DNA from 3 places in the Peribacillus sp. P4_B1 genome. Region 2 is predicted to be linked to each of the others. Evidence: riboswitches for the same ligand, from Rfam matches in the RefSeq annotation. Region 2 holds a riboswitch; each other region holds the start of a gene.
The links. A riboswitch is a leader RNA that binds a small molecule or an ion and turns the genes downstream of it on or off. The one in region 2 is predicted to bind S-adenosylmethionine.

Region 1 (4,116 bases), on a different contig from region 2:
ATACACGACTCCATAATCCCACGGTCAGTGTTTTTGAGGAAAGAATGGCCTTATTGGAAGGCGGTATCGGCGGATTGGCAACTGCAAGCGGAATGGCAGCCATCTCACTGTCAATCCTGAATATTGCCGGTGCAGGGGATGAAATTGTTTCAGCCTCTACATTATATGGCGGCACGTATAATCTTTTTGAAAATACTCTTCCTAAATATGGGATTAAGGTGAAGTTCGTTTCACCTGATGACCCAGAAAGTTTCAAAAGGGCAATTACGCCAAGAACAAAAGCCATATTTGCTGAAACGATTGGAAATCCAAGTTTGAGGGTCCTTGATATAGAAGCGGTAGCGGACATCGCCCACGAAGCAGGGATACCTTTAATTATCGATAATACCTTCGCTACACCGTATCTATGCAGACCAATTGATTTTGGGGCGGATATTGTCATCCATTCCGCTACAAAATGGATTTTGGGAAATGGAACGACGTTAGGCGGTGTCATAGTGGATGGAGGGAAGTTCGACTGGAACTCGCCAAACTACCCTGGCTTTACGGAGCCTGATCCAAGCTACGACGGTCTTGTATACGCCGATGCAGTTGGACCTGCTGCTTTTATAACGAAAGCCCGAGTGCAGCTGCTTCGTGATTTAGGTCCTGCGCTAAGTGCCCAAAGTGCATTCCAGTTTACGCTTGGACTTGAAACGCTGCATGTAAGAATGAAAGAGCATCTTTCGAACACCAAGACTGTTATTCAATATTTGGAAAATCACCCTGCCGTGACATGGGTTTCACATCCCGGTAAAGAGGATCATCCAGATAAAGCCCTTGCGGACAAATACTTGCCTAAGGGAGCAGGATCTGTTGTGACTTTTGGAATACAGGGTGACCGCGAAGCCGGGGCAAAACTTATCAATTCGGTGGAATTATGGTCCCATGTAGCTAATGTAGGGGATGCTAAGAGTTTAATCATCCACCCTGCCAGTACGACCCACCAACAATTGAATGATGCAGGTCTGGCGAAAGCGGGAGTGCGTGCTGATCAGGTCCGTTTATCCATCGGGATTGAAAATGCAGAGGATTTAATAGAAGATTTAGAGCAGGCAATTGAAAAAGCGACGAATATCGTCTCCCTGACGTCTAAAACAGTTTAAGCAAAAAGTCCAGTTCATTCTTTTACTAGAAATAATATACATTGCACTCCTTTTTTATCTATGATAAAATTTCCCCATACTAAAGAACTTAATGTTGTACAAATATTCTATATATTAGCTCTTATCAAGAGAGGTGGAGGGATGTGCCCGATGAAACCCGGCAACCGACAAGGAGATTCCTTGGAAAGGTGCCAATTCACACAAAGTTTAATTACTTTGGAAGATGAGAGGAAGGCCAGCTTCTTCACCTGCCTTTCTGCTCATGCAGAAAGGTTTTTTCTATTTCATTTGGGAAAACCTTCATGAAAGGAAAAAATGGTATTAAAAACTGACTAATAATGTAGAGAAATCAACTAAGTTCATAGGTTTTATTGGATAAAAGAGGTGAGCATTAATGATTACATTGACGAAAGTAAGTAAGCTTTTCCGAACAGGAAAAGGAAACGGTGAGACTATTAAGGCAGTAAATAATGTGAATGTTGAAATAAATAACGGCGAGATTTTCGGTATTATTGGTTACAGCGGAGCGGGGAAAAGTACTTTGATCAGAATGCTCAATGGATTGGAAACACCTACAGAGGGATCCGTTGTGGTGGCTGGGAAGGAAGTTTCAAAAATTAAAGGGGCTCAGCTCCGTAAGGCACGTCAGGAAATCAGCATGATTTTTCAACATTTCAATCTATTATGGTCCAGGACCGTTCAGGAAAATATATCCTTCCCATTGGAAATTGCAGGAGTTTCAAAACTTGAACGCACCAGGCGTGTGAACGAATTGATCAAGTTAGTCGGATTGGAAGGCAGAGAAAAGGCATATCCTTCGCAATTAAGCGGAGGGCAAAAGCAAAGGGTGGGAATAGCCAGGGCCCTTGCAAATGATCCTAAGGTCCTGCTTTGTGATGAAGCGACTTCTGCCTTAGATCCACAGACTACCGATTCCATACTCGAATTGCTTGTTGACATCAATCAGCGCCTGGGGTTGACGATTGTTCTGATAACACATGAAATGCATGTAATACGTAAAATCTGTCATCGCGTGGCCGTGATGGAAAACGGGCAAGTCGTTGAAGAGGGACCTGTCCTGGATGTATTCAAGAATCCTAAAGAACAAATGACGAAGCGTTTCGTGCAACAGGTAACGGAACCAGAAGAAACGAAAGAAACGATGGACCATTTGCTTGAACGCTTTCCTGCAGGTAAAGTGATTCAATTGACTTTTGTAGGTGATCATGCAGAAAGCCCGTTGATCACCAAGCTCGTACGTAACTTCGAGTTGGATGTCAATATCGTTCAAGGTAAAATATCCCAAACAAGAAGCGGTTCATATGGAACGTTGTTTATCCACCTTGATGGTAATGAGGATGAAATGCTCCGCGCAATAGAATTCATAAAAGCACAGCAGGTAGGCGTGGAGGTGATTACTCATGCTTGAAGAATTATTGCCGAATGTAGATTGGGAATCCATTTTAGAAGCAACGAAAGAAACGCTTTATATGACAAGCATCTCTGTAGTGGCTACCTTCTTTATAGGCATACTATTAGGGCTGATCCTGTTCTTGACAGGGAAAGGGAATATATGGGAAAATCGGGCGGTCAATGCGGTCATTGGTGCTTTCGTTAATATATTCCGTTCCATTCCATTTCTTATTTTGATCGTGCTGCTCATTCCTTTCACTAAAGCGCTTGTCGGTTCTATGATTGGTGAGAATGCAGCATTGCCAGCACTTATTATCGGGGCGGCGCCATTTTATGCGCGTATGGTTGAAATTGGTCTCCGTGAGATCGATAAAGGTGTAATTGAAGCGGCTAAATCCATGGGGGCAAAAACGAGTACGATCATTTGGAAGGTCCTTCTTCCAGAGTCGATGCCGGCCCTTATTTCCGGGATTACGGTAACTTCGATTGCATTGGTCGGCTATACCGCAATGGCCGGGGTCATCGGCGCAGGCGGGCTTGGTAATCTAGCCTATCTAGACGGCTATCAAAGAAGCCACAATGACGTTACGTTAGTAGCGACTATCGTTATTCTGATTATCGTCTTCATTATTCAAATTATTGGAGATGTGATTACATCTAAATTAGACAAAAGATAAAGGGAGATGAATAGGATGAAAAAGTTTTTAGGATTTGCATTAGTCCTTGTTTTATCGATTGCTCTGGCAGCTTGTGGAGCCGATAAGGACAAAAGTGGCAGCGATACAGAAAAGGAAACGAAGAAATTAGTTGTAGGGGCATCCAATGTTCCGCATGCTGAGATTCTTGAAAAAGCTAAACCTCTTCTTAAAGAAAAAGGAATAGATTTGAAAATTGAAAAATTCCAGGATTATGTTTTACCGAATAAGGCTTTAAATGATAAGGAATTGGATGCTAACTATTTTCAGCACCTACCTTTCCTTGAGGCGGCCAATAAAGAGAATGGATATCATTTAGTCAACGCGGGCGGAATTCACATCGAGCCTATCGGACTATATTCACAAAAATATAAAAGCATCGCTAAACTTCCGGAAGGGGCAACAATCATTATGAGCAGCTCGGTTGCTGACCACGGACGTGCGTTATCTCTGTTGGAAAAGAATGGCCTGATCAAGTTGAAAGAGGGCATCGATAAAACGACAGCAACAACAAAAGACATCGTTGAAAATAAGAAAAACCTTAAATTTGATGCTAATTATGAAGCAGCTTTACTTCCAAAGATTTATGAGAGTGGCGAAGGGGATGCAGTTCTGATCAACTCTAACTATGCAATCGACGCAGGCTTGAATCCATTGAAGGATTCGATTGCCATTGAAGATTCAAAATCACCATATGTGAACGTGATTGCGGTTAACAAAGGTGATGAAAATAAAGAAGAAATCAAAACGCTAGTAGAAGTATTGCATTCTAAAGAGATTCAAGATTTCATCCTTAAAGAATATGATGGTGCAGTTGTACCGGTTGATAAATGATTCAAGAAATGGCGGCCTGATAAATTCAG
Region 2 (4,116 bases):
GCAACCGCAATCCTTATTACATTGCTCATCACAAGCATGTGGCCACTCAATATAAATCTTATCCTTATCAAAAAATGCATGGTTGCAATAAACGGAATCTGCTGGCAAGATATCATTTAAAAGAGGTGCAATGAAAAAATCCATGCCCCCGCTTACAATATATAAAGGGATATTGGCTTTTTTCGTATACTCAACGAATTCATAAAACCCTGGACGAATGCCTGCCGTCTTTCTTACATATTGAATGATGTCATCCTTCAAGCCACTATCAAGCAAGGAAAACATATCACCGACCCCTGAAGATATACTGATTTTTTGCTGAAGGACATCGTCTTTCAACTTTTCCCACTCCGGAGGCGCAAATTTTTTCATGATAGAAATGATATTATCTGTGTTGGTGATCGTTCCATCGAAATCGCAAAAGATGATCGGTTTCATTATTTCTTACAAGCCTCCCCATAAAACAAGTGCTTTTTTTAGTCCTTCTTCCTCAGCCGCCGCTTCTGATAGGTCCTTTCCTGCGAGTACGGCTTCAACAGCAGAACGGAATGCCTTGGCACCGCCCTCTGCTCCGTCAGGGTGTCCGTGAATTCCACCTCCGGCATTAATGACACTGTCCAGCCCAAAATCCTTGATCAGGTTGGGAACCATGCCTGGATGAATGCCTGCAGAAGGTACAGGGAAGGCCTTTTTCCATGAAAATTCATCTTTTGTAAGAGCTTCAGCAATCGCTAATGTTTCCTTTTTTTCAAGTGCGACATTTCCATAAGGTGATGGGAACAAGGATAAATCCGCTCCTGATAACCTCACTAATTTACCAAGCAATAATGGATAGCCGATCCCATAAAATGATGAAGATGCCAATGCCCCGCTATATGCGGGGTGCGCCATGATCGGTAGTTTGATATGATCATGTTCACTCAAGGCTTGCAATACATCCAAACCATATGTATGAACGTTGAACAATAAAGCATCTGCCCCTGCTTCAGCCGCTTGCTTCGCCTTATCCAATAAATCAAATGTTTTCCCTGATAGATTGACAGCATATAAAGTTCGGTGGCCAGTGGTTTCAAAGACTTCATTCAAAATTCTTTTTCCCGTTTTTATTCTATCGAAAAATGGAGTCTGTTCCTGGTCAAAGAGAATCTCATCATCTTTAACTAGGTCGACACCTCCTAACGCTTGTTGCTTCAGTTGCTCATTATGGAAGGTTAGATCCCTTCCCAATACACCTTTAAAGATGCTCATCACCAGGGGCCTGTTAAATACCTCAATCTTTTCCCTTATGCCTGTAATGCCAAATTGCGGTCCCGGGAACGCTTTTTGAATAGCACCGACAAAATCCAGGTCGATCAGTTTTATTTCACCGTCCAATGAAAGTTTGCCGAAGACCGTCGTAAGGATTGCAGGTAAATCATTAGAGAAATTCCCAGCCGGATAGGCAATTTTAATTAGCGAACGGTACACTTTACGATTAAAGTAGCCGTTTGCCCTCTCTTCTTCAGATAGTGGCGTTACGGATACTACACGTCCCTTATGCTTTTCCAGTTGCTTCTGGACCAATTGGGGCAGGTCCGTCCATGTCCCCACAGTTAAACCTAAGGCAATGCTCTCTGCTTTTTTCTCATGATTTCCATTAAAGTCATGAATTAAATAAGTAGCGACTATCTCGCTCATCTGATCACTCCTATTACACGTTAGTAAACTCTCGAAGTCATTAACCTGGCATTGCTCTAAATGGCAAAAGCCCCTTCATATAAGAAGAGGCTTTAAAAAGCCATCTTCTTATCTCCCAGCCATTGGCTGCAAGAATTAGCACCGTGCCTTGTGGATTTCATGAAAATCCGGCGAAGAATTCCGCCCCATTTTACAATGGAATTACGGTCGGTTGCTGGGCTTCATAGGGCTAGTCCCTCCACCTGCTCAAAATAAGAAAACGCTGATATATAGTTACAAGTATCGAAAGATTTGGAATTTATTTTGTATTCTGACAGGTAATCCATACTTTGTCAATACGTTTTTAACCATTTAACGGTGGGATAGATTGGATACCTCAATCCTTCGTTAAAATAAGTTTAGTGTGCGAATTCGTTCCACAGCCTCTTTTAACCGCTCTTCCGAAGTCAGAAGCCCTACCCTTACGTAACCTTCGCCAAATTCACCGAATCCATTCCCTGCGGCAACAGCTACGTGGGCATGCGTTAATAAATAGTCTGCAAAACTCTCTGACGTAAAACCTTTTGGTACCTTGAGCCAGGCAAAAAACGATGCTTCAGGAGCTTTGACTTCCCAGCCGATTACCCTTAATCCCTCAATGAAAACATTCCTGCGCCCCTCATACATCTTCACTAATTCCTCTACACAGCTCTGCGAGTCAAGCAATGCACTTGCCGCTGCTTCCTGTATCGCCGGGAAGAGACTCACATAAAGATGGTCTTGTAATAGTTCAAGAGCCTCTATGACACTTTTATTCCCCATTGCGAAGCCAACTCTCCACCCTGCCATATTGTATGTTTTCGATAGTGTGTATATTTCTATTCCTACATCCTTCGCTCCCTTTGCCTGGAGAAAGCTTGTCGGTTTTTTTCCGTCGAACCCTATCGCTCCATAAGCGAAATCGTGGACCACACAAATTGAATGCTCTCTTGCGCGGGAGACGGTTTCATCAAAAAAACTTTCAGTTGCAGAAGCACCAGTGGGATTATTCGGATAGTTCAAGAACATCATTTTGGCTTTATCAAGCACGTCTTTATGTATAACTTTGTAATTCGGAAGAAAACCATTTTCTTCTGTCAAGGGCATGAATTCGGTTTTTGCCTGGGCTAACACTACACCTGAAAGATAATCCGGATAGCCGGGATCAGGGACCAGGATCGTATCACCTGGATTTAATAAACATTGCGGCAGTTCGACAAGACCTGCCTTTCCTCCAAAGAGAATCGCCACTTCACTATTTGGATCCAGCTTGACTCCATATTCACGTTCATAAAAGACGGCAGCGGCATCCTTTAAATATTGATGTCCCCGGAATGGTGAATATTTATGATTAATCGATCTTTCAGCGGCAGTCTGTAAACTTTTCACGATATGTTCAGGCGTCGGTTGATCAGGATTTCCCTGGCCTAAATTAATGACATCATGTCCTTGTGCCGTAATCGCATTGACTTTTGCGACAAGTGAGGCAAAAAACTGCTTTGGCAGGTCCTGAAGCTTTCCGGATTTTTCGAATTGCAACATTTATACACCTTCTCTGAAATTTCTTGAAATTCTAGTCACAAATGATATATGTTTATCATAGTCTTGTAAAGCATTTTTTACATGTGGGGGTTTTAAACGATGAAGTGGAAAATAGCCTGTATTCAAATGGATATAGCATTCGGGCAACCGGATATCAATTTTCAGGTTGCGGAACAATGGTTGGAAGAAGCAGCACGGTCAGAACCCGATATCGTCATTTTACCAGAGCTTTGGACAACTGGATACGACTTGACCAGGTTAAATGAGATTGCTGATCAAGAGGCGGAAAAAACGATTGAATTCCTTAAAACACAGGCAAGGAAACACGAGATTCACATCGTAGGCGGTTCCATTGCCAAAAAAACGAGCAAGGGTATCTATAACACCATGATCATCATCAATAAGGATGGAAAACTCATTAAAGAGTATGATAAGCTTCACTTATTTCAATTGATGGATGAACATCGCTACCTGCAGCCAGGTGAAAAAGAAGGTTTATTCACTCTTGATGAAAAAATATGTGCTGGATTCATTTGTTATGACATCCGCTTCCCGGAATGGCAGCGAGCCCATGCTGTTCAAGGTGCCGAAGTTCTATTCGTAACCGCAGAATGGCCTAAGCCCAGACTCGATCACTGGAGAGCCTTATTGATTAGTCGTGCCATCGAGAACCAAGCCTATGTTGTAGCCGTTAATCGTTCAGGTTCGGATATCAATAATATATTTGCTGGTCATTCCTTGATTATTGATCCATGGGGAGTTATCGTAAGTGAAGCGGGAGAAGAAAACGAACTATTGACAGGCACCTTGGACTTCACTAAAGTTACGGAAGCACGTAACAAAATACCTGTATTCGAAGATCGCCGGCCGGACTTTTAT
Region 3 (4,116 bases), on a different contig from region 2:
GGTTAATGATCTGCTATGAAATTGTGAAAGCACATCAAGGAAAGATAGTTATTGAAAGTGAAATGAATAAAGGAACAACAGTTAATGTTATTCTTCCCATCTATTATCTTTCTTATCAAAGGATTCTTTTAATTTCTTTCATGGGAAAGGCTTTTCGGTGATTACATACGTCGGTGTCGACTGGATATGACTATTTACAAATATTGATTGGTATATCTTATCCAATATTTTATGTAATCTTTATATCACTTTTGGATTGCATATTATTACGATTTTCTTAGTTTCTTTTGACATGGAGAGGATTGACCGTGACGACGGCAATATCCACACAGAATAACTAGATGTTGATCCGTAATTCTCTCAATTAGTAGATTTTGTTTGTTTTGCATTTTAAAATTCATAGTAGGGCTTCCTCCTTAAGACTTTGAGTTTAGTTAAGTATTTATGTTTAAGAAATTTACGCTTTAAGTTTTTTTGTAGCGTCTATTAAGCTGCTTTTTGTAAACTGATTTTTTGCTTTTCTAGTATATAGACATAGAAGAACCCCGAGTAATGGACCTTTTTCGAAGTGTCCATTATTCGGGGTATAGTTCATGAAAGGGTGTTTTATTTAGATACTGGTATGACTGCACCTTTATATTTTTTAGTAATGAAGTCTTGTATTTCTTTAGAGCGAAGTACTTCTACTAACGCTTTTACTGTCTCTTTATTTTCATCGCCCTTACGTACAGTGATAATGTTTGCATATGGATTATCTTCACCCGATTCAACAGCGATTGGGTCTTTAAGCGGATCTAGCCCTGCATCTAACGCATAGTTCGCATTAATAACAACCGCATCACCTTCGTTGTTATTATAAATTTGAGGTAATAGGCCACCTTCTATATCTGCATTAAAAGTTAAGTTTTTAGGATTTTCTACAATATCATTAATCGTAGCTTCTGTTTTATTGATGCCTTCTTTTAGCTTAATAACGCCTTCTTTTTCAAAAATAGATAGAATACGTCCTTGTTCAGCTACAGCATTACGCATAATGACTGTACCGTTTTTTGGAAGATCTTTTAAGCTATCATACTTTTTAGAGTAAATGCCGATTGGCTCAATATGAATAGCACCCGCATTTACAAAGTCATAGTCTGGATTCTCTTTTAACACTGATTTAAGATATGGAACGTGTTGGAAATAATTTGCATCAATCTCTTTATCAGCTAACGCTGTGTTCGGAATAATATAATCTTGGAATGTTTTAATTTCTAAATCAATTCCCTTTTCCTTTAATAATGGCTTTGCCTCTTCTAAAATTTCAGCATGTGGAATGTTTGATGCACCCACAAGGATTTTCTTTTCTTTGTCTGAAGAATCTGATCCGCTGTTAGTCGTACCGCAAGCTGCTAAACTTAATACTAATGCTGAGGAAACTGCTAAAGTTGATATCCACTTTTTCATAATTCATTTCTCCCTTATCGTTTATCTATTTTTGTTGTACATATATCACCTATAAATTGAATAAAAAACAATGACTAAACATCATTATTATTGAGCTGAAACCCTTCAAGATATAACAAATTACCTAAACCACCTGCACCAACCCCAGCAACCAACTAGAAGGATTGCTGTAACTGTAATACCTGAAATTAATGCTGGCAGCAGCTCTTAGTATGTTAGTCTGTAGGGGAAAGGAAAGTTTTTTCTCCTCAAAAAAACCTTTCTACACATGAGTAGAAAGGTTGGTTAAACAATCCTTTCTCTCATCTTCCAAAGCACATTGCTTTGCAGGAATTGGCACCATATCAGTTAAATAACTGACGGTTGCCGGGCTTCACAGGGCACAGTCCCTCCACCTCTCTTGATAAGAGTCAAACATTATATTCAATTAAACGAAATATTTTAAATTCAGTAAATATAGTATGAGAGTGATCTTATCATGACCGTATGGCAGTGTCAATCAAAAAATTGTTCAATTAATTTGAATTTGCGGATGATTGCGTTAAATGTTTTATTCCTGTAGCCTTTGCGATTGCTTGTTCCAGGCCCTGCAGAAGCCTTCACTATCAAGAAGCGTGATAAAAAACATCTATTGAATTAAATTCATGCATAACTATTATTAAGACGAAAGTTCTGATTTTTTTCGTATCAAACCACACAGATCATTACATGGGAAATATGTCCGCCGTTATTTCGATTTTGACCGAAAAAAGCGATTTGGAAAAATCCCAAATCGCTTTTTTTAATATTATTACTTTTTAGGTTTCTTATTTAAAATAAAGCGCAGTTCATTGATATCATCATCAGATAGGGCATCTTCGTGAATGAATTGGACCAGCATGGATTTCATGGCCCCTCCATAGATACGTTTGATAAAGGATTCGGTCTCGGCACGCTGGCACTCCTCCTGTGTATAGAGCGGGTAAAAGGTGTAAACTCTTTGATCTTTATTGACACCTACTACATCTTTTTGAACCAATCGATCGAGAAGGGTACGTATGGTTTTCGGCTTCCAATCGGTACTCTCCTGTAAGGAAACTATGATGTCATTTGCTGTTTGAGGGGCTTTATCCCAAAGCACGTTCATGATTTCCCATTCTGACTCTGATATGCTAGGAATGTTTTTCTCCATTTTTCTCCCCTCCATTTTCTTTATAGATTCCTAAATCTTTTAAAATTGATAAAGTAATTTCTCCCGCCTTGCTTCCAGATGAATCATCTTCATTTTGTATATTGGTAGCAAAGAAATAAGTATTGTTCTTTGTCTCTACGTACCCGATAAACCAACCATTGATGTTTTTTCCATTCACTGTTCCTGTACCTGTTTTTCCTGATAGGCGAGCTTCCTCATTCTTTTCTATGAGCAGTGCTTCCTTAACGGCTTGGATATGCCTTTCCTTATATCCAAATTGATTGTTATAAAAGGCTTGCAGCAGCTGGACTTGCTCGACTGGAGAAATTTTTAATGAGGATTCGTTCCAGAATTCACCCAATTCCCCAGATACATCGGAATTCCCATAGTTTATCGCTTGCAGATTGGATTGAATTGTTTCAAATCCTGTCCTGCGATCTAATTCCTGGAAATACCAGTTTACAGATTTTTGTAAAGCGGATGAGACATCCTGATCCATATTCCAAGCTTCATAGGGCTGCTCAGTCCCATCCCATGAAAGTTTGGATTCTTCGGGTGATATCACATTTGATTCTAGAGCAAATAAGGCACTATAGATTTTGTATGTGGAATCAGGTGATATCCGCAAAGTGCTTTTTTCTTCATTATAAATGCGATATTGCTGTGCGTTTTGATCATATAAAACAAAGCTTCCTTCATACCCTTTAAAGAATTGATGTAAATCCTCATAAACTGCTCCGTCATTTTTAAAATAGTATCGGTCGTTTTCCGTCGCAAATGCGAAAACGATAGGTAATTGGATTGTCAAAATGATAGTGGCCAACACATAAATAAAGACGCTTTTCCTTATTGATTTTTTTGCGGAATGCTTATAGGCAGAAATTTGTTCAATTCGTTTTTTGATTTGAAGCTTCGAACCGTTTAGTTGTGTCACTAACTGTAGATTACTTGACCGTTTTGAAAGATCCAAAAAATTAATGATAGTATTTCCATATTCACTAAAAGAGTTATCATCCAGTAACTGTAAAACAGATGTATCACATGCGATTTCCCGATCCAATCTCATTTCTCTAAAAGCAAGCCAAACAAGGGGATTAAACCAATAAATGATTTGATAGAATAATATCAAGTAATTTGTCAGCAAATCCTTGTTTTTATAGTGATTCAGTTCATGAAGAAAGATATACTCGTAATTTTTCAAGCTAAGCCAGTTTTCATGCTGAGCAGGTATGACGATATATGTTTGAAAAAGTCCGAATATCATTGGAGATTGGACTCTTTTCGAAATAACGATCTCCATTGATTTTTTTATCCGTAGTCTTTTCTTGCATTCTTCGAAAAGCACGAGAACTTCTTGATTGGAAAACGGAGAAGAATAATTCTTTATCCTTCTAATTGTGAGCCATCCACGAACCATAGTAAAGGTAAATAAAAGCATCCCTGATATCCATAAACCCATCACTCCCATATTAAGTAAGGACAGGTTCGGCCGATTGACC

Region 1: it holds a riboswitch for S-adenosylmethionine, as region 2 does, so the genes downstream of both, AC1DVK_RS12105 (methionine ABC transporter ATP-binding protein) here and mtnW (2,3-diketo-5-methylthiopentyl-1-phosphate enolase) in region 2, are expected to answer to the same signal.
Region 3: it holds a riboswitch for S-adenosylmethionine, as region 2 does, so the genes downstream of both, AC1DVK_RS24410 (ABC transporter permease) here and mtnW (2,3-diketo-5-methylthiopentyl-1-phosphate enolase) in region 2, are expected to answer to the same signal.

Annotation. Positions count from the first base shown of each region.
Region 1 covers NZ_JBFUHM010000017.1:54,850-58,965, reverse strand. The annotation lists gene AC1DVK_RS12110 (O-acetylhomoserine aminocarboxypropyltransferase/cysteine synthase family protein) at 1-1,145, shown strand, start outside; SAM riboswitch class I at 1,264-1,375, shown strand; gene AC1DVK_RS12105 (methionine ABC transporter ATP-binding protein) at 1,540-2,574, shown strand; gene AC1DVK_RS12100 (methionine ABC transporter permease) at 2,567-3,235, shown strand; gene AC1DVK_RS12095 (MetQ/NlpA family ABC transporter substrate-binding protein) at 3,251-4,087, shown strand.
Region 2 covers NZ_JBFUHM010000022.1:22,586-26,701, reverse strand. The annotation lists gene AC1DVK_RS14275 (2-hydroxy-3-keto-5-methylthiopentenyl-1-phosphate phosphatase) at 1-438, opposite strand, end outside; gene mtnW (2,3-diketo-5-methylthiopentyl-1-phosphate enolase) at 445-1,677, opposite strand; SAM riboswitch class I at 1,783-1,935, opposite strand; gene AC1DVK_RS14265 (aminotransferase class I/II-fold pyridoxal phosphate-dependent enzyme) at 2,065-3,237, opposite strand; gene AC1DVK_RS14260 (carbon-nitrogen family hydrolase) at 3,337-4,116, shown strand, end outside.
Region 3 covers NZ_JBFUHM010000072.1:5,774-9,889, forward strand. The annotation lists partial or broken gene AC1DVK_RS24400 (ATP-binding protein) at 1-161, shown strand, start outside; gene AC1DVK_RS24405 (MetQ/NlpA family ABC transporter substrate-binding protein) at 607-1,446, opposite strand; partial or broken gene AC1DVK_RS24410 (ABC transporter permease) at 1,524-1,653, opposite strand; SAM riboswitch class I at 1,746-1,856, opposite strand; gene blaI (penicillinase repressor BlaI) at 2,237-2,617, opposite strand; gene AC1DVK_RS24420 (BlaR1 family beta-lactam sensor/signal transducer) at 2,598-4,116, opposite strand, start outside.